Regions from separate parts of the Janthinobacterium sp. GW821-FHT03A03 genome, predicted to be linked through region 1. Evidence: predicted binding sites of a transcription regulator. Region 1 holds the regulator's gene; each other region holds the start of a gene.
What was found. The regulator sigma-54, encoded in region 1, starts transcription at its own class of promoters, with help from an activator protein. The targets are predictions, from matches to a motif close to TGGCANGNAANCTGCTTT.
Positions count from the first base shown of each region.

Region 1 (6,054 bases):
ACCGTCACCCTGGCCCTGGGCGACGCCCTGGCCGTGGCCTTGCTCGACTTGCGCGGCTTCAAGGAAGAAGATTTTGCCCGCTCGCACCCGGGCGGCGCCCTGGGCCGCCGCCTGCTGACCCATGTGCATGACGTCATGCGCAGCGGCGAACGGGTGCCCAAGGTGCCCGTGGACGCTTCCTTGCTGCAGGCATTGGAGGAAATGACGAAGAAGGGCATGGGCATGACGGCCGTCGTCGATGCGGACAACCGCCCCGTGGGCGTGTTTACCGATGGCGATTTGCGCCGCATGTTCGAGCGCGTGCAGGATTTCACGCAAGTGGCGATCCGCGACGTCATGCATGCGCAGCCGCGCAGCATCGCGCCCGAGCGCCTGGCCGTCGATGCCGTGGCCGTGATGGAGCAGTTCCGCATCAACCAGATGCTGGTGGTGGACGCCGACGGCAAGCTGGTCGGCGCGCTGCATATCCATGATCTGACGCAAGCGAAGGTGATCTGATGGACAGCGTGGCGGACAACCTGGCGCGGGCGGCCAAGGTCAAACTGATGATCTTTGATGTCGACGGCGTGCTGACCGACGGCAGCCTGCATTTCGGCCCCGATGGCGAAATGATGAAAACGTTTAATGTGTATGATGGCCTGGGCATCAAGCTGCTGCAGGAATCGGGCGTGCAGACGGCCATCATCAGCGCGCGCCGCTCGGCCATCACGGCGCGCCGCGCGCAGGACCTGGGTATTACCCATGTGCACCAGGGCGGCCACGATAAACTGACGCCGTTCCGCGAGTTGCTGGCGCTGACGGGCTTGACGGAAGAGCAATGCGGCTACATCGGCGACGACGTCATCGACGCTCCCCTGCTGCGCCGCGTGGGCTTTGCCGTCAGCGTGCCGGGCGCACGCCCGGAAGCGCTGGGCCTGGCGCACCATGTGACGCAGGCCGGCGGCGGCCGCGGCGCGGTGCGCGAGATCTGCGAATTCCTGTTGCGCGCGCAGGACAACTATGCGCGCGTCATGGCGCCGTTCCTGGAGTGAGGTGCCGTGCCTCGCCGCCAGTGACATTTGAAAGAGTGAAGCAATATGCGTAAGCCAGGAGGCGCCCATCGCTGGCGCATGAGTTTTACCGTGCTGGGGGCGGTCATCGTCGCGCTGGGCAGCTTCTGGCTGCTCGAAGTGATGAACAAGAATGCCCAGGACATTACCGCCAGCAAGCATTTGAATGAACCGGACTATTTCATCACCAATTTCAGCCTGGTGCGCATGGATTTGACGGGCAAACCCAGCTACATCGTGTCCGGCACCAAGCTTACGCATTACCCGGCCGACGATTCGTCCGATATCGACCAGCCTTTCGTGCGCAAGCTGACGCCCGACATGCCGCCGATGAACATGAATGCGGAACTGGCGCATATCGATCAGGATAATACCCGGCTGCAACTGCACCGCAATGTCGTGATCGACCGCATCGCCAGCCCGAAGGCGCAGAACCTGACCTTGAAGACGGAAGCGCTGACGGTGTTTCCGGATGAGGAAAGAATGGAAACGGACATGCCTGTCGACATCCTGACGGGCGCTTCGCGCATCAACGGCGTGGGCATGAAAGCCAACAACGCCACCGGCGTGGTGGAAGTGCATCAGGCGCTGCGCATGGTCCTCCCGCCGAAACCGCGCCCGGCCGCGACGGCAAAATGACAGAATGAAACAAGGAAACCATACTATGAAGAACATCTTGCTGCTGACTCTATTCTCGACCGTTTGCTCGCTGGGCGTGATGGGCGCGGCGCATGCCGAGAAGGCCGATTCCGAGAAGGAAGCCGTGATCACGGCGCGCAGCGGCCACGTTGATGACATCAAGCAGGTGCGCACCCTGACGGGCGACGTGGTGCTGGTCAAGGGCACCCTGACCATGAAGGCGGGCCGCGCGCTGATCACGGAAGACCCGCAAGGCTACCAGTTCATCACTTTCTGGGCCGACCCCGGCAAGCTGGCCACGTTCCGCCAGAAGCGCGATGGCGCGGGCGACCTGTGGGTGGAAGGCGAAGCGGAGCGCGTGGAATATGACAACAAGACGGAAGTCGTGAAACTGTTTTCCAAGGCCAAGGTGACGCGCCTGGAAGGCACGAAAGTGACCGACGTGGCCAATGGCGCCTACATTTCGTATGACAGCCGCAAGGAAGAATTTGCGATGGAAAATTCCAACAGCGGCACGAGCACCCCCGATGGCGGCAGCGTGCGCATGGTGATCCAGCCGAAGAACAAGGCTCCTGCGGCGGAGAAGGCGCCGGCGACACCCGCGCCAGGAAAGAAATAATGGAAAATACACGTTGCGGCAGCACCCTGATCGTTCGCGGGCTGCAGAAAACCTATGGCAAGCGGCAAGTCGTGCATGATGTCTCGCTGCAAGTCGAATGCGGCGAAGTAGTGGGACTGCTGGGCCCGAACGGCGCCGGCAAGACCACCTCGTTCTACATGATCGTCGGCCTGGTGCCGTCCGATGGCGGCAGCATCGATATCAGCGGCGTGGATATTTCCAGCCTGCCCATCCACCGCCGCGCGCAGATGGGCCTGTCCTACCTGCCGCAGGAAGCGTCCGTCTTCCGCAAGCTGACGGTGGAAGACAATATCCGCGCCGTGCTGGAAATCCAGACCGTCGACGGGCGCCCGCTGAAGAAGGCCGAGATCGAGGAGCGCCTGGATAAATTGCTGGCCGACCTGCAGATTGAAAAGCTGCGCGAGAACCAGGCCCTGTCCCTGTCGGGCGGCGAGCGCCGCCGCGTGGAAATCGCCCGCGCGCTGGCCACCGACCCGCGCTTCGTGCTGCTCGACGAGCCGTTCGCCGGCGTCGATCCCATCGCCGTGATCGAGATCCAGCGCATCGTGCGTTTCTTGAAGGAGCGCAATATCGGCGTGCTCATCACCGATCATAATGTACGCGAGACGCTGGGTATTTGCGACCGTGCCTACATCATCAACCAGGGCTCGGTGCTGGCGTCGGGACGCCCCGATGACATCATCGCGAACGAGTCGGTACGCCGGGTCTATCTGGGCGAACACTTCCGCATGTGAGCCAATGAAACAATCATTGCAGCTGCGCACCTCGCAGCACCTGGCACTGACGCCGCAGTTGCAGCAATCGATACGCCTGCTGCAATTGTCTACCCTGGAACTGCACCAGGAACTGGAGCAGTTGCTGACAGACAATCCCCTGCTCGAGCGCCTCGACGACCCGCTCGACCGGTCGCTGCGCCTGTTGTCCGACGGGGCCTTGAGTTCCACGGCCGCGCCGGCCGAAGCGCCGCCCCAGCCGCCAGGCCAGGAAGCGCCCGCCGCGCCGGCCGAAACGGACGGCTTTGACGGCGAGGCGGGCGAGGGCCCGGCCGCCGCGGACGGCGGCGACAGCGACTGGAGCGAGGCGAGCCGGGGCAAGGCGCCCGACGACGAAGATTCCCGTCCACAACTCGAAGCCCACCACTGCACCTTGCGCGAGCACCTGATGGAGCAGATGCGCGTGACGGTGCTCGAATTGCGCGACCGCGCGCTGGTCGAGCTGATCATCGATGCCCTCGACGACAATGGCTACCTGGAGGAATCGCTCGACGACATCCTGGCGCGCCTGCCGGAAGAGCTGGAAATCGACGCCGACGAACTGCGCACGGCGCTGGCGCTGCTGCAAAGTTTCGACCCGCCCGGCGTGGGCGCGCGCAATGCGTCCGAATGCCTGGCCCTGCAAATCAGGCGCTTGCCGCACATCGCCCTGGTGACGCGGCGCATGGCCCTCGTCATCGTGGAAAAGCACCTGGCCTGGTTTGCCCAGCGCGATTTCAACAAGCTGAAAAAAGCCCTCGATTGCGACGATGAAGACTTGCGCGAGGCGCAGACGGTGATCCGGCTGTGCAACCCGCATCCGGGCGCCGTGTTCGCCTCCGACGTGTCCGACTACGTGGTGCCCGACGTGGTCGTCAAGCGCGCGCGCAATGGCTGGCAGGTGAGCCTGAACAATGACGTCATGCCGCGCCTGCGCGTGAACGCCATGTACGCCAATTTGTTGAAGCAGGGCAAGGGCGAAGGTGCCATGGGCGCACAGTTGCAGGAAGCCAAGTGGCTGATCAAGAACATGCGCCAGCGCTTCGATACGATCTTGCGCGTGGCGCAGGCGATAGTAGAAAGACAAAAGAACTTTTTCTCGCATGGGGCCGTTGCCATGCGGCCCCTTGTGCTCCGTGAAATAGCTGATACACTGGGATTACACGAGAGTACTATCTCGCGGGTAACAACCCAAAAGTACATGCTGACCCCGCATGGCATGTTTGAGTTGAAATATTTCTTTGGTAGCCACGTCGCCACCGAAGCGGGGGGCGAAGCGTCATCGACGGCGATACGGGCATTGATCGTGCAACTGACAGGAGCAGAAGACCCTAAAAATCCTTTATCCGACAGTAAGATTGCGGACATGCTGGGGGAACAAGGCATGGTGATTGCGCGACGTACTGTTGCCAAGTACCGGGAAGCGTTGAAAATTCCGCCAGTGAGCCTGCGTAAGTGTTTGTAAGTTTTTTTCGGTTCCTCTGCGGGCCGGATAGGATGGACCGCACGAACCCGATCATCTTTAGGAGTGTGTATGAATCTCACCATCAGCGGACATCATCTTGAAGTGACACCAGCCATCCGTGAATACGTACAAGCGAAGCTGGAGCGCGTGAAACGTCATTTCGATCAAGTCATCGATATCGCCGTGATTCTGACCGTGGATAACCTCAAAGAGAAAGAAAAACGTCAAAAGGCCGAAGTCAACCTGCGTCTCAGCGGTAAAACTGTCTATGTGGAAAGCCTGGCGCATGACCTGTATGCCGCGATCGATACCCTGATCGACAAGCTCGATCGGCAAGTGATGAAATACAAAACCAAAGTGCAAGGGCACGGTAAAGAGGCGATCAAGCATCTGCCAGACAACTCAGAGGAAGACGCCGTCGTCGCCGTCTAAGGCCACCGGTTTCCCCCAGTTGTGATCAACTAAGGGCGCACATTGCGCCCTTTTTTGCGTCCTGCGAAACGCAATGTCCGTGGTGAAAGCGCTAGAATGCGCCATCCTCACTTCTTTCCATCCTGCCATGAGCGATTTCGTCCACGCCTCCATCCGCAACCGCACGGGCCACATCGTGCTCGACCGCCCGAAAGCCTTGAATTCCCTGTCGCTGGAGATGGTGCGGGCCCTGAGCGCGGCCCTGCTGGCCTGGCGCGACGACCCGCAGGTGGACGCCGTCGTCATCCGCTCCAGCAGCGAAAAAGCCCTGTGCGCCGGCGGCGATATCCGTTTCTTTTACGATGCGGGCCTGGCCACGCCGCAGGGCGGCAGCGCCCAGCTGGAAGATTTCTTTACAGAAGAATATGCTTTAAATCATGTCATACACTTCTATCCGAAACCGTATATTGCCGTGATGGATGGCGTCGTGATGGGCGGCGGCATGGGCGTGGCGCAAGCGGGGCCCGGCAACCAGTTGCGCATCGTCACGGGACGCACGCGCATGGCCATGCCGGAAGTCAATATCGGCCTGTTCCCCGATGTGGGCGGCAGTTACTTTCTTTCCCGCCTGCCGGGCCGGCTGGGCCTGTACCTGGGCTTGACGGGGCTGACCATCGGCGCGGCCGATGCCCTGTACACGGGCCTGGCCGATGTCTACCTGCCCGAGGCGCAGATGGCGGCGCTGCAGGCCCTGTTCGAGTCGACGCCGGGCGAGGCCTTGCCGGTGGCCATCAAGGCGCTGGCAGCCCCGTTCCAGGCCCAGGCGGGCGAGTCTGTCCTCGCTCCCGTGCGCGCGGCGCTGGACCGCCACTTCAGCGCCGGCTCCGTGGCGGCCATCATGGCTTCGCTGGCGCAGGACGACAGTCCGTTCGCGGCCAAGGCCCTGGCGGCCATGCGCCTGCGCTCGCCGTTGATGATGTCGGTGACCCTGGAATTGCTGCGGCGTGGCGCCCACCTGGGCGTGGCCGATTGCCTGCGCATGGAGCGCACGCTGGTGCGCCACAATTTCGCGCATGGCGAAGTGCTCGAGGGCGTGCG
Region 1 covers NZ_JBWKUZ010000010.1:66,565-72,618, reverse strand. The annotation lists gene AC07VI_RS18620 (KpsF/GutQ family sugar-phosphate isomerase) at 1-498, shown strand, start outside; gene AC07VI_RS18615 (KdsC family phosphatase) at 498-1,031, shown strand; gene lptC (LPS export ABC transporter periplasmic protein LptC) at 1,077-1,688, shown strand; gene lptA (lipopolysaccharide transport periplasmic protein LptA) at 1,714-2,307, shown strand; gene lptB (LPS export ABC transporter ATP-binding protein) at 2,307-3,062, shown strand; gene AC07VI_RS18595 (RNA polymerase factor sigma-54) at 3,067-4,545, shown strand; gene hpf (ribosome hibernation-promoting factor, HPF/YfiA family) at 4,615-4,977, shown strand; gene AC07VI_RS18585 (enoyl-CoA hydratase/isomerase family protein) at 5,105-6,054, shown strand, end outside.

Region 2 (6,054 bases), on a different contig from region 1:
CGCGCAGGCGCGCTTCGTTCGACGTCACCAGGGTCGGCGAGGTGAATTCGGAAAACTGGGCAATGGCCAGCTTTTCATTGTTGTCGCGGATGGCGGACGGCTTGTTGAAGACGCGCGCGCCCTGCTTTTCCGCCAGTTCCAGCAGATACGTGCCGTACACGTATTCCATGTCGAACGGCGGATCCTTGCGTTCGATGATGGCGTCCAGGGCCGACAGGCGCACTTCTTCGCTGGATACCACCTTGTACCAGTCGTGTCCGTCGCCCGTGAGCTCGATATGCTGCACGTGGGCCGTGACGATACCTTCCTCGAGCGCCATGTCCTTCTGTTCAAAGGCATACACGGCATGGCCACGCCTGGCCGCCTCGCGCATCATGGCGAAGGTGGAATCCTTGTAAGTCTTGAAGCCTGCCAGCGGGTCGGCGAGGAATGCAATTTTCATGAGTCGGTCCAATCGGGGTGCCTGGGTAATGCCTGATTCTAGCCGAGATCGCCGGGCGCAGTGGTCGCCGCGCCCGGCACGTCTCCTTGATGGATCAATACACCTCGGGATTCGGGTCCGTGCGTTCCATTTCCAGCGAGGCGGCCAGCAAGGCCAGGCGCGCCACCACGCCATACACATAGAAGCGGTTCGGCGCGGCCGTGCCCGGCTTGGCCTTCAAGTCCGGCACGGCGTGCTGCTGGGCAAACGCCAGCGGCACGTACTGCGAACCGGGCGCGTTCAGGTTCTGGTCGACGCCCTTCTCCGCGTGCACGCGGTAGAAACCGCCCACCACATAGCGGTCGATCATGTAGACGACCGGCTCGGCCACGGCATCCTTGATGCTTTCGAAGGTCGGCACGCCTTCCTGGATGATCACGTCCGTGACGACCTTGCCGTCCTTGACGATGGACATCTTGTCGCGCTGCTTGCGCGACAGGTCGCGCACTTCGCTGGCGTCGCGCACCGTCATGATGCCCGTGCCATACGTGCCGGCGTCGGGCTTGACGATGACAAACGGCTTTTCCTTGATGCCGTATTCCTTGTATTTCTTGCGGATCTTGGCCAGCAGCACGTCGACGCTGGCGGCCAGCGCGTCCTCGCCCTCGCCTTCCTGGAAGTTGACGTCGCTGCACTTGGCGTGGAAGGGATTGAGCATCCACGGGTCGACATCGATCATCTTGCCGAATTTTTTCACCACTTCATCGTAGGCCGTGTAGTGGTTGCTCTTGCGGCGCAAGGCCCAGCCCGCGTGCAAGGGCGGCAACAGGCTTTGCTCATGAATATTTTGCAAGATATCGGGGATGCCGTCCGACAAGTCGTTATTCAGCAGAATCGTGCACGGGTCGAAATCCTTCAAGCCCAGCCGACGGCCATTGTTCAGGCGCACGAGGGGCTCGATGACGAGCATGTTGCCATCCGGCAACGCCAAGGGCGTCGGCTGGGTGATGTCGGGCGACCACGAACCGAAGCGCACGTGCAGCCCCGTCTGGCGGAAGATCTGCATCAGGCGCGCCACGTTCTGCAGGTACTGCGGCGTGGTGTTGTGCAATTCCGGCACGATCAGCAGGTTGCGGGCATCCGGGCAATACTTGTCGATGGCGGCCATGGCCGCCTGCACGGACAGGGGCAGCATTTCCGTGGCCAGGTTATGGAAACCGCCAGGGAACAGATTGGTATCGACAGGGGCCAGCTTGTAGCCGGCGTTGCGCAAGTCTACCGAGCAATAGAAGGGCGGCGTGTGCTCCTGCCACTCCATGCGAAACCAGCGCTCAATGGCCGGCGTCGCTGCCAGAATCTTTTTTTCGAGGTCGAGCAGCGGTCCGGTCAGGGCCGTGACGAGATGGGGAACCATAGTTACATCCTTAAATTATGTGCAGTATTCAAAAAAGCACACAGAACTGCCGACTATATTACCGTGTAAGTACCCCAAATCGGGGCAAAAGCCTTGTTTTAAAGACCTTTTCCATTCCCATAACGAAAAAAAGGCGCCTCAAGGAGGCGCCTTTTCCAGTCTGGCATGCCGCGCCGCAGCGCTGGCACACCAGATAATTATCATTTAGCCATGATAAGCTTGCTCGCCATGGCTGGTGATATCGAGACCTTCGCGCTCCTCTTCTTCCGGCACGCGCAAGCCGATGACGATGTCGACCAGCTTATAGGCGACGATGGAGACCAGGGCCGACCAGAGGATGGTCGTGCCGACTGCCTGCGCCTGCACCCACACCTGATGGCCGATCGAGTACGGGTCGGCCGACATCTTGTTGGTGACATAGTCGAAGATGCCCTGGCCGCCCAGTTGCGGTGCCGCAAACACGCCCGTCAGCAAGGCGCCCAGGATACCGCCCACGCCATGCACGCCGAAGACGTCGAGCGAATCGTCGGCGCCGATCAGGCGTTTCAGGCCGTTCACGCCCCACAGGCAGATGATACCGGCCAGCAAGCCCATTACCAGACCGCCCATCGGACCGACAAAGCCGGCCGCCGGGGTGATCGCCACCAGGCCGGCGACGGCGCCCGAGGCGCCGCCCAGCATCGAGGGCTTGCCCTTGGTGATCCATTCGCCAAATACCCACGACAGGGTGGCGGCGGCCGTTGCCAGCAAGGTGTTGACGAAAGCCAATGCCGCCACGTCGCCCGCTTCCAGCGAAGAGCCCGCATTGAAGCCGAACCAGCCCACCCACAGCAAGGAAGCGCCGATCATGGTCATCGTCAGCGAGTGCGGCGCCATCGATTCGCGGCCATAACCGACGCGTTTGCCGATCATGATGGCGCCCACCAGGCCGGCAACGGCGGCATTGATGTGCACCACGGTACCGCCGGCGAAGTCCAGCGCGCCTTTTTGCCAGATCCAGCCCGCCTTCAGGGCTTCGCTGGCCGAAGTGGCGGCATTGGTGATCAGGTCAGGACCGGTCCAGAACCACACCATGTGAGCGGCCGGCAGGTAGGCGAACGTGAACCACAGCACGACGAAGGCCAGCACGGCGGCAAACTTGGCGCGCTCGGCAAAGGCGCCGACGATCAGCGCGCAGGTGATGGCGGCAAACGTGCCCTGGAAAGCCACGAAGACGAACTCGGGAATGACGACGCCCTTGCTGAAGGTGGCGGCGGCGGCAAACGTGCCCTTGGCCGGATCCCAGATGCCGTTCAGGAACAGGCGGTCGAAGCCACCGAAGAAGGCATTTTTTTCCGTGAAGGCAATGGAATAGCCATAAATGCACCACAGCACGATCACCAGCGCGAATACCATGAACACTTGTATCAGCACCGACAGCATGTTCTTGGAACGCACCAGGCCGCCGTAAAACAGGGCCAGGCCAGGAATCGTCATCAGGATCACCAGCAAGGTGGAAATCATCATGAAACTGGTATCGCCCTTGTTGGCGACGGGGGCTGCTGCTGGCGCGGCAGCAGCCGGGGCCGGAGCGGCGGCAGCGGGCGCGGCGTCAGGCACCGGCGTGACGGCGGGGGCGGCAACGGCCGTAGTCGTGGCCGCCTCCGTCTTGGCGGGGGCATCGGCAAAGCTCGGCGTGACGAAGCCAAACGCACACAGACAGGCTATCCCGGCGAGCAATTTTGTTATATTTTTAGGCATCAATATTCCCCTTAGAGCGCTTCGTTGCCGGTTTCACCGGTACGGATGCGGATAACCTGTTCCAGGTTGTAGACGAAAATCTTGCCATCACCGATTTTGCCGGTACGCGCGGCACCTTCGATCGCTTCGATGGCCTGGTCGACAATGGCGTCATCGACGGCCGCTTCAATCTTGGTTTTTGGCAAGAAATCAACGACATACTCGGCGCCACGGTAGAGTTCCGTGTGACCTTTCTGGCGGCCGAAGCCTTTGACTTCGGTGACGGTTATGCCTTGCACATTGATAGCCGACAAGGCTTCGCGCACTTCGTCCAGTTTGAACGGTTTAATGATTGCAGTAATCATTTTCATGGCAGTCTCGCTTAAAAGGTTTTGGACACGGTCAGCACGAGACCGGATTTCGCCAGATTCTTGCCGTTGGGCGCCAACGACGTGATGTTGGCTTTCACGGCCGCCAGTGCAACGGTCACCACGCCAAAGTCCTTGGTCACGCCGATCTTGTAATCGTTGTAGCTGAGGGAATCGTTGTGCGCGACTTTCTGCCGGCCGGCATGCAGGTTCAGCGTGTAGCCATCATGCACGTCCACGTTGGCGCCCACGTCAAGGTAGCCGCTGTTCTTGCTGTCGGCGACACCAAACAGATTGGTGGTCGAGTGCGAATACTTGATATAGGCGGGGCCATAGCCGAGCTGGCCGTACAGCTCGAAGGTGTTGGCATTGGTGCTCAAGCCATTCGAGGGATAGAAATAGTACAGGCCGCCCACGTCATAGGTAAAATCCTTGCTGATCTCGCCCCGTTTGCCGCCGTAGATATCCCATTCCAGATTGGTATCGCCACCACCGTCCTTGATCCACTTGATGCTCGACAACCAGGTGCCCACATACAGCCCCGTCGGATTATGGGTATAGTCGGCACCGCCGCTGACGGCCGGGTTCAGACGGCTTTGCGAAATGCCACGGTAGCGGTAATCGCTGGTCAGCGCCACGTTGTAGCTCACCACATTGTCGGGCACGGCCTCGGCCGCAGCCGGTGCCGCCGCAGCCGCATCCTGGGCCATGGCGCTGCCGCTCAGGGCGGTCATGGCCAACGTCAATGCGGCTGCTAAAGTCATGTTCTTGGACAGATTCTTCATGGCGATTCCCTTTTATTGAACTTTTAAAGCGGTTGAGGTTTAAAATCTTGGCTGGAGATCACAAAGCGTTCATCACTTCTATAGCAGAATGCGTGCCAGCTATATTGCCACCTTGACAGGTGCATTTCCGTCCATACATACCCTGCACGCCGCTGGGCATGCGGGAATACGCTGTTGAGGCGTTGTGGATTTGCCTATTTTCGCACCAGATTAACACTGCTGTGCACCGCAATGGTGCGATGCACATGCCGCACCATAAAAGGACAGACCATGGACATGAATACCTTCTTTAACGACTTGCAAGGCAAGATCCACCAGGCCATCGAGAACTCGCCGGCCAAGGATATCGAGAAAAATGTCAAATCGATGATGACCCAGGGCTTCGCCCGCCTGGACCTGGTCACGCGCGAAGAATTCGATATCCAGGCACAAGTGCTGGCCAAGACCCGCGCCAAGCTCGATGCACTGGAATTGCGCCTGATCGAACTGGAAACTCGCCTGAACGACCCGAAGGCTTAATTCAGCGCAGGCAAGGCGCCGCAATCGGCAGCCTTGCTGGCACACATCAAGCTTCAGGCTGTTGCAAGGGCTAGACTGGTACTGCCCGCGTCCGCGGTGCAGGGGGTCTGATGAGTCTGGCAGTCCTGAAAAGCCGTGCCCTGGCCGGCATGGAGGCGCCCGAGGTGAATGTCGAAGTCCACCTTGCCAATGGCTTGCCTTCTTTTACCATCGTCGGCCTGCCCGATACGGAAGTGAAAGAATCGCGCGACCGCGTGCGGGCCGCGCTGCAAAACTGCGGCTTCGAAATGCCGGCGCGGCGCATCACGGCCAACCTGGCGCCCGCAGACTTGCCGAAGGAATCTGGACGCTTCGATCTGCCCATCGCACTGGGCATTCTGGCCGCCTCCGGCCAATTGCCGGGCGAACAATTACACCACTATGAATTTGCCGGCGAACTGTCGCTGTCGGGACAGCTGCGCCCCATTCGCGGTGCGCTGGCCATGACCTTTGCCATGCAACGCAGTAAAGCTGGCCTGCCGCGCGCCTTTATCCTGCCGCACGCAAATGCCGACGAGGCGGCCCTCGTCGGCAACGCCAGCATCTATCCCGCGCACACCTTGCTCGAGGTCTGCGCGCACTTTGCCGCGCCGGCCAGCCAGACCCCGCTGCAGCGCCACCAACCCATGCTGCCGGTGGCCACCTCTCCGTACCCTGACTTCGCCGACGTGCAAGGGCAGCAGCAGGCGCGGCGCGCACTGGAAGTGGCGGCCGCAGGCGGTCATAACGTCCTCATGGTGGGGCCGCCCGGTGCAGGCAAGACCATGCTGGCCAGCCGTTTTCCCGGCA
Region 2 covers NZ_JBWKUZ010000029.1:2,060-8,113, reverse strand. The annotation lists gene gshB (glutathione synthase) at 1-442, opposite strand, end outside; gene gshA (glutamate--cysteine ligase) at 537-1,835, opposite strand; gene AC07VI_RS27700 (ammonium transporter) at 2,040-3,575, opposite strand; gene AC07VI_RS27695 (P-II family nitrogen regulator) at 3,587-3,925, opposite strand; gene AC07VI_RS27690 (TorF family putative porin) at 3,937-4,707, opposite strand; gene AC07VI_RS27685 (accessory factor UbiK family protein) at 4,978-5,226, shown strand; gene AC07VI_RS27680 (YifB family Mg chelatase-like AAA ATPase) at 5,337-6,054, shown strand, end outside.
Region 2: the regulator sigma-54 is predicted to act here: its motif matches at 4,788-4,805, upstream of AC07VI_RS27690 (TorF family putative porin).

Region 3 (6,054 bases), on a different contig from region 1:
ACCCAGCCCACTGGGTGGGGGAAATCGCCGCCATCGATATCGCGGCGCGAGGTTGTTGAAGCAAAGCGCATGAATGCGGACAAGGCTACATAAAGATGTCCTGTCCCGGCTGGTCATGCGCCGCAGTGCCCCGAATGCCGACAGGATTACATCGATCAGCCGCGTCAAACCGGCCTGCCAGGTGCAGTCAGCCTGGCAGAAATCCTGTCTCCCTGGTCGGGTTGTCGTACTGATGAATGCCGGTGGAACTACATTTAGAGCCGATGCGTCGGCAATGTTTCACCAATCCTTGTCATCACCCCCTATACAATAGAAGAAGAGCATAGCGATGAAAAACGAAGAATACGAAGTCCTGCATACCGAAGGCAGCCGTCCCGTGAAAATGTGGACGCGTGGCGTGCCTGTCGAAGAAGCGGCAAAAAAACAATTGCGCAACACGGCGACCCTGCCGTTCATCTACAAGCATATCGCCGTCATGCCCGACGTTCACCTGGGTAAAGGATCGACCATCGGCAGCGTGATCCCCACCCTGGGCGCCGTGATTCCGGCAGCCGTGGGCGTCGATATCGGCTGCGGCATGATGGCGGCCAAGACCACGCTGACGGCCAGCGATTTGCCCGATAACCTGGGGCCGCTGCGCAGCGCCATCGAGCGCGCCATTCCGCACGGGATGTCGCCGAAGACGCGGGGCCACCGGGGCCGCGACGAGGGTTCCTGGCATACGCCGCCCTCGGTGGTCGACGCCGCGTGGCTGCAGCTGAAGGATGAATTCGACGCCATCTGCCTGAAAACGCCCAAGCTGAAGAACACGAATAACTATCGTCACCTGGGAACCCTGGGCAGCGGTAACCACTTCGTCGAAGTGTGCCTCGACGAGCAGGGCAGCGTATGGTTCATGCTGCATTCGGGTTCACGCGGCGTGGGCAATGCCATCGGCACGCATTTCATCGAACTGGCCAAGCAGGACATGCGCACCCACTTCATCAACCTGCCCGACCAGGACCTGGCCTATCTGGCTGAAGGCACGCAGCATTACGACGATTACGTGGAAGCCGTGGGCTGGGCCCAGCGTTTCGCGCGCAACAACCGCGAAGTGATGATGCAAAACCTGATCGCCGCCGTGCGCACGGTCATCCATAAGCCGTTCCAGACGCACGTGGAGGCCGTCAACTGCCACCATAACTATGTGCAGAAGGAGCACCACTTCGGCAAGGACGTGCTGGTCACGCGCAAGGGCGCTGTCTCGGCCCGCGCCGGAGAATTGGGCATCATTCCCGGCTCCATGGGCGCGAAGAGTTTTATCGTGCGCGGCAAGGGCAATGCGGACAGTTTTCATAGCTGCAGCCACGGCGCGGGCCGCACGATGAGCCGCACGGAAGCGAAGCGGCGCTTCAGCCTGGACGACCAGATCCGCGCCACCGAGGGCGTGGAATGCCGCAAGGATGCAAACGTGATCGATGAAATTCCGATGGCTTACAAGGATATCGATGCGGTGATGCTGGCGCAGCGCGAACTGGTCGACGTCGTGCATATCCTGAAGCAGGTCGTTTGCGTCAAAGGTTAATAGAAAGAAAGTACAGATGATAGAAATTGATGGAGCGCAAGGTGAAGGCGGCGGACAGATTTTGCGCTCGGCGCTGAGCCTGTCCATGATCACGGGCCAGTCATTCCGGCTGACGAATATCCGCGCGGGGCGGGAAAAGCCCGGCTTGCTGCGCCAGCATCTGCTGGCCGTGCAGGCGGCGGCCGCCATTTGCGGGGCGCGCACGACGCCAGTGGCGCTGCGCGCATCGAGCCTGGAGTTCGCGCCTGGCCCCATACGCGGCGGCGATTACCGCTTCGCCATCGGCAGCGCCGGCAGTTGCACCCTGGTGCTGCAAACCCTGCTGCCGGCCTTGCTGCATGCGGATGGCCCGTCCACCGTGCGCATCAGCGGCGGCACGCACAATGCCATGGCGCCGCCCGTGCATTTTTTGCAGCGCGCGTATGGCCGCATCCTGGAACAGATGGGCGCCGACGTCGATATCGCGCAGCAGCGCTACGGCTTTCATCCCGCGGGCGGCGGCGAAGTGATTGCCACGGTGCAACCATGCCAGCGCTTGCTGCCCATCGCATTGTTGCAGCGCGGCGAGCGGAAGGCCGGGTATGCGGAAAGCGTGGTGGCGGGCGTGCATGTGAACGTGGCGCAGCGCGAGCTCGAGCGCGTCGCCCAGGGCATGGGCTGGAGCGGCAAGCAGCTGCGCATCGTCGGCCTGCCGGCGGAGCAGGGGCCGGGCAACGTCTTGCTGCTGACATTGGAGCATGAATATGTCACGGAAGTATTTACCTCGTTCGGCGAAAAGTCCCTGCTGGCCGAATCCGTGGCCAAGCGCCTGCTGAACGAGGTGCGCGCCTATCTCAAGACGGACGCGGCCGTGGGCGAGCACCTGGCCGACCAGCTCCTGCTGCCCATGGCGCTGGCCGGCGGCGGCGCCTTCAGCTGCAGCAAGGTGTCGCAGCATGCGTTGACGAATGCGGACGTGATTTCCCGCTTCTTGCCCGTGCGTATTACTTTCGAGCAGCAGGAGCGGGGCAGTATCTGCACGGTGGCCGCCGCCTGACGTACGCGGTGACACAAATACCTGTTGCAGCTGTTCCAAATTGATACATGGGCGGCCGGATCAGGGGTACGCATGCATGGCATGGCATTTGCTCTTCTTTGGATATTCACTACCAAGGAGACCAGCATGACCTATTCCATCCGCACCCTGCTCGGCGTAGCCGCCGCCGGCGCTGTTGCCCTCACTTCCCTGCTGACCTTGCCGCAAGCCTATGCGCACGGCAATGTCACGCCGCAAGGCGTCGACACCACGGGTTTACCCAAGGTGGGCGACAAATGGCTCGAGCAAAACCCATATCGGGGCAACAAACTGGCCCTGACGGTGGGCACCTCGGCCTACAATCAGAACTGCGCCCGCTGCCACGGCATCGAAGCCATCTCGGGCGGCATCGCGCCGGACTTGCGCCAGCTCGATCGCGACTGTTTCGGTATCAAGAATGAGACAAAGAAACAGGCTTGCTACAAGGAAACGGACAATTATTTCCTGGCGACCATACGTCACGGTAAAGTACGCAATGGCGCCGTGTACATGCCGCCGTTCGAGGGCGTGTTCAACCAGGAAGCCATGTGGGCCATCAAGACCTACCTGGAAACCCGCCGCGAGTCTAATTAGGCCGAACTGATCACGAAGGAGTCCCATGCGTTCATTTCAACTCCGGGGCACGCGCGCGATGCTCTCGCTCGCCTGCCTGGCGCTGTGCGCGGCCGCGCCGGCGCGCGCCGACTGGCAGAAAGTGCAGCAGTCGGGCAGCCTGAAAGTGGCTGTGTATAACGAGTTCGCCCCGTTTTCCGACAAGGGTACGGGCATCGATATCGACATTGCCGAAGCGCTGGCGAAAAAGCTGGGCTTGAAACTGAGCTTGCTGCCCTTTCCCGCCGGCGAAAACCTCAACGACGACTTGCGCAATATGGTGTGGAAGGGACATTACCTCGGCTATGGTCCCGCCGACGTGATGCTGCACGTGCCGGTCGACAAGAAATTGATGGCGGACAACGACAAGGTCGAGATCTTCGCCCCATACTATGTGGAAACCGTGCGCCTGGCCCGCAGCGTGCAAGCCGTGCCGCAATTCGACGGGGTCGCCAGCCTCGCCGGCAAGCGCATCGGCGTCGAAAAAGTGTCGATCGCCGCCATGCTGATGCTGGGCGAGGACAATGGCAAGTACCGCGACGACGTGCGCATCTTCGACACGGCGACCGAAGCCTTGCAGCAATTGCAGGCGGGCAAGCTCGACGCCGTACTGGCGAACCGCTCGGAAATCGAGTCGGTGCTGAAAAGCGACCCCGCCTTCCCCCTGAGCGAAGTGGCGTTCGCCCGCTTGCCGCGTGCCGGCTGGGCCGTGGGCCTGGCCGTCAGCCGCCAGCAGCTCGACGTGGGCAAGCTGCTGCAGGCGGCCATGAACGAGATGGCGGCCAGCGGTGAATTGAAAGCCATCTTTGAGAAGCATGGCGTGAAGGAAGCGCGGCCCTGAAGTAGCCTGCTTTCGTTTAAAAGCCCGCACATCGGAAGAGGCGCGGGCTTTTTCATGAGAACGCCTGAAAAAAGTTCAAGGCAAGGCGCATTGCCGCAGGCAGTACGAATAGTACGGCCAGGCAATGCAACGCCGCCATGGACTTTTTCTCAGATCATGAGAACGCCTGAAAAATGTTCAAGGCAAGGCGCATTGCCGCAGGCAGTACGAATAGTACGGCCAGGCAATGCAACGCCGCCATGGACTTTTTCTCAGATCATGAGAACGCCTGAAAAATGTTCAAGGCAAGGCGCATTGCCGCAGGCAGTACGAATAGTACGGCCAGGCAATGCAACGCCGCCATGGACTTTTTCTCAGATCATGAGAACGCCTGAAAAATGTTCAGGGCAAGGCGCATTGCCGCAGGCAGTACGAATAGTACGGCCAGGCAATGCAACGCCGCCATGGACTTTTTCTCAGATCATGAGAACGCCTGAAAAATGTTCAGGGCAAGGCGCATTGCCGCAGGCAGTACGAATAGTACGGCCAGGCAATGCAACGCCGCCATGGACTTTTTCTCAGGTGTTCTTAAAAGGCGTATTGGGCGCTGACGCCTAGCAGCCAGTTACGGCCCGGCGCCGCTTCATAGTAGCGCTTGTTGCTGTCGCCGACGATGACGGAACCCACGTAAGTCTTGTCGAAAAGATTGTTCAGACGGGCAAATTCCTTGAAGCGCCAATGGCCTGCGTTTTGTTTGGCGTTGAAGCGGGCATTGAACACCGTGTAGCCGGGCGCCGGTTTTTCGATGTTGCTATCTTCCGCGTAGACCTGGTTGCTGGCCACGCTTTCCACTGCCGCGCCGAAACGGTCGAGCGTGTCTTTCCACGCCAGCTCCGCGAACAGATTGGCGCTGGGCACGCCCGGCAAGCGGCTGCCTTCGCGTACGCTGCCAAAGGCCTGGTCATACACGGCATGCAGGCTGGTCAGCGCCACTTTCGCCGTGAAACCGTAAGGCAGGGTCGAGTCCAGCGATACCTCCATGCCCTGGCGCAAGGTCTTGCTGGCATTGCGGTAGCTGGTGCGCCCGCCGCTCGATTGATCGACCACCAGTTCGTCGCTGGTCTTGATCTGGAACAAGGCGGCGTTTACATGCGTGTTGTTGTTGAGCTTGGCCTTGATGCCCGCTTCCAGGTTGGTGCTGGTGGCCGGTTTCAGCTGGTAATTGAAACCGCCGCCCGTGCCCGAGTAAAACAGTTCGTTCAAGGTGGGCGCCTCGAAGCCGCGCGCGGCGCTGGCGTACACGTTGACGCTGGGCGTCAGCTTGTACAGCAAGCCCAGCACGGGTGTCGTGTGGCTGTATTCCAGGCTGCCGCTGTCGTCGCCATTGCCGAGGAAGTGATCATTGACCGCCACTTTCATCTTGCTGTAGCGCAAACCTGCGCTCAGCAGCCATGGCCCGCTCTGCCATTCCGTCTGGATATACGGATCGAGACTGGACACCACGTCCTGCTCGCCGCGGCGCAGCTTGCCCTTCACGCCAAATGTGTTGCCGATAAAGTTTTCATAGCCGGTGCGGTCATCGCTGGAGCGGCCGTAATCGATGCCGATGGTGGTGCTCAGCTTGCCGCCAGCCAATTGATTCACGTGCAGCCAGTTGGTGTCGATGCCGTAGAACTCCCGCTGGAAGTCGACCACGCCGCCCGAATGCTTGGGCGGCGCCTGGAATGCCTTATTAAATGCCTGGTACTGGATCACGTCGCGGTTGCCGCCATACACCGTCACATGCAGGCGGTCATCGCCGAATGATTGCTCGTAGGTGGCGCCGATCTGCTGGTGATCGATGCTTTTGCGCGTGTTGTAGCGTTCGGCCAGGGTGCGCTTCGGGTTTTGCGTGTCGCTCGCATCGATTTCGCCGGCGCGCGGGTCGCGCGCAAACGTGGGCCAGGTGACGCCCAGCGGATCTTGCGTGTTGCCCTGATGCAGGCTGTTGGCGACGATGGTCAG
Region 3 covers NZ_JBWKUZ010000036.1:4,209-10,262, forward strand. The annotation lists gene AC07VI_RS28960 (vWA domain-containing protein) at 1-59, shown strand, start outside; gene AC07VI_RS28965 (RtcB family protein) at 329-1,564, shown strand; gene rtcA (RNA 3'-terminal phosphate cyclase) at 1,581-2,600, shown strand; gene pedF (cytochrome c-550 PedF) at 2,727-3,212, shown strand; gene AC07VI_RS28980 (substrate-binding periplasmic protein) at 3,238-4,071, shown strand; gene AC07VI_RS28985 (TonB-dependent receptor family protein) at 4,639-6,054, opposite strand, start outside.
Region 3: the regulator sigma-54 is predicted to act here: its motif matches at 2,678-2,695, upstream of pedF (cytochrome c-550 PedF).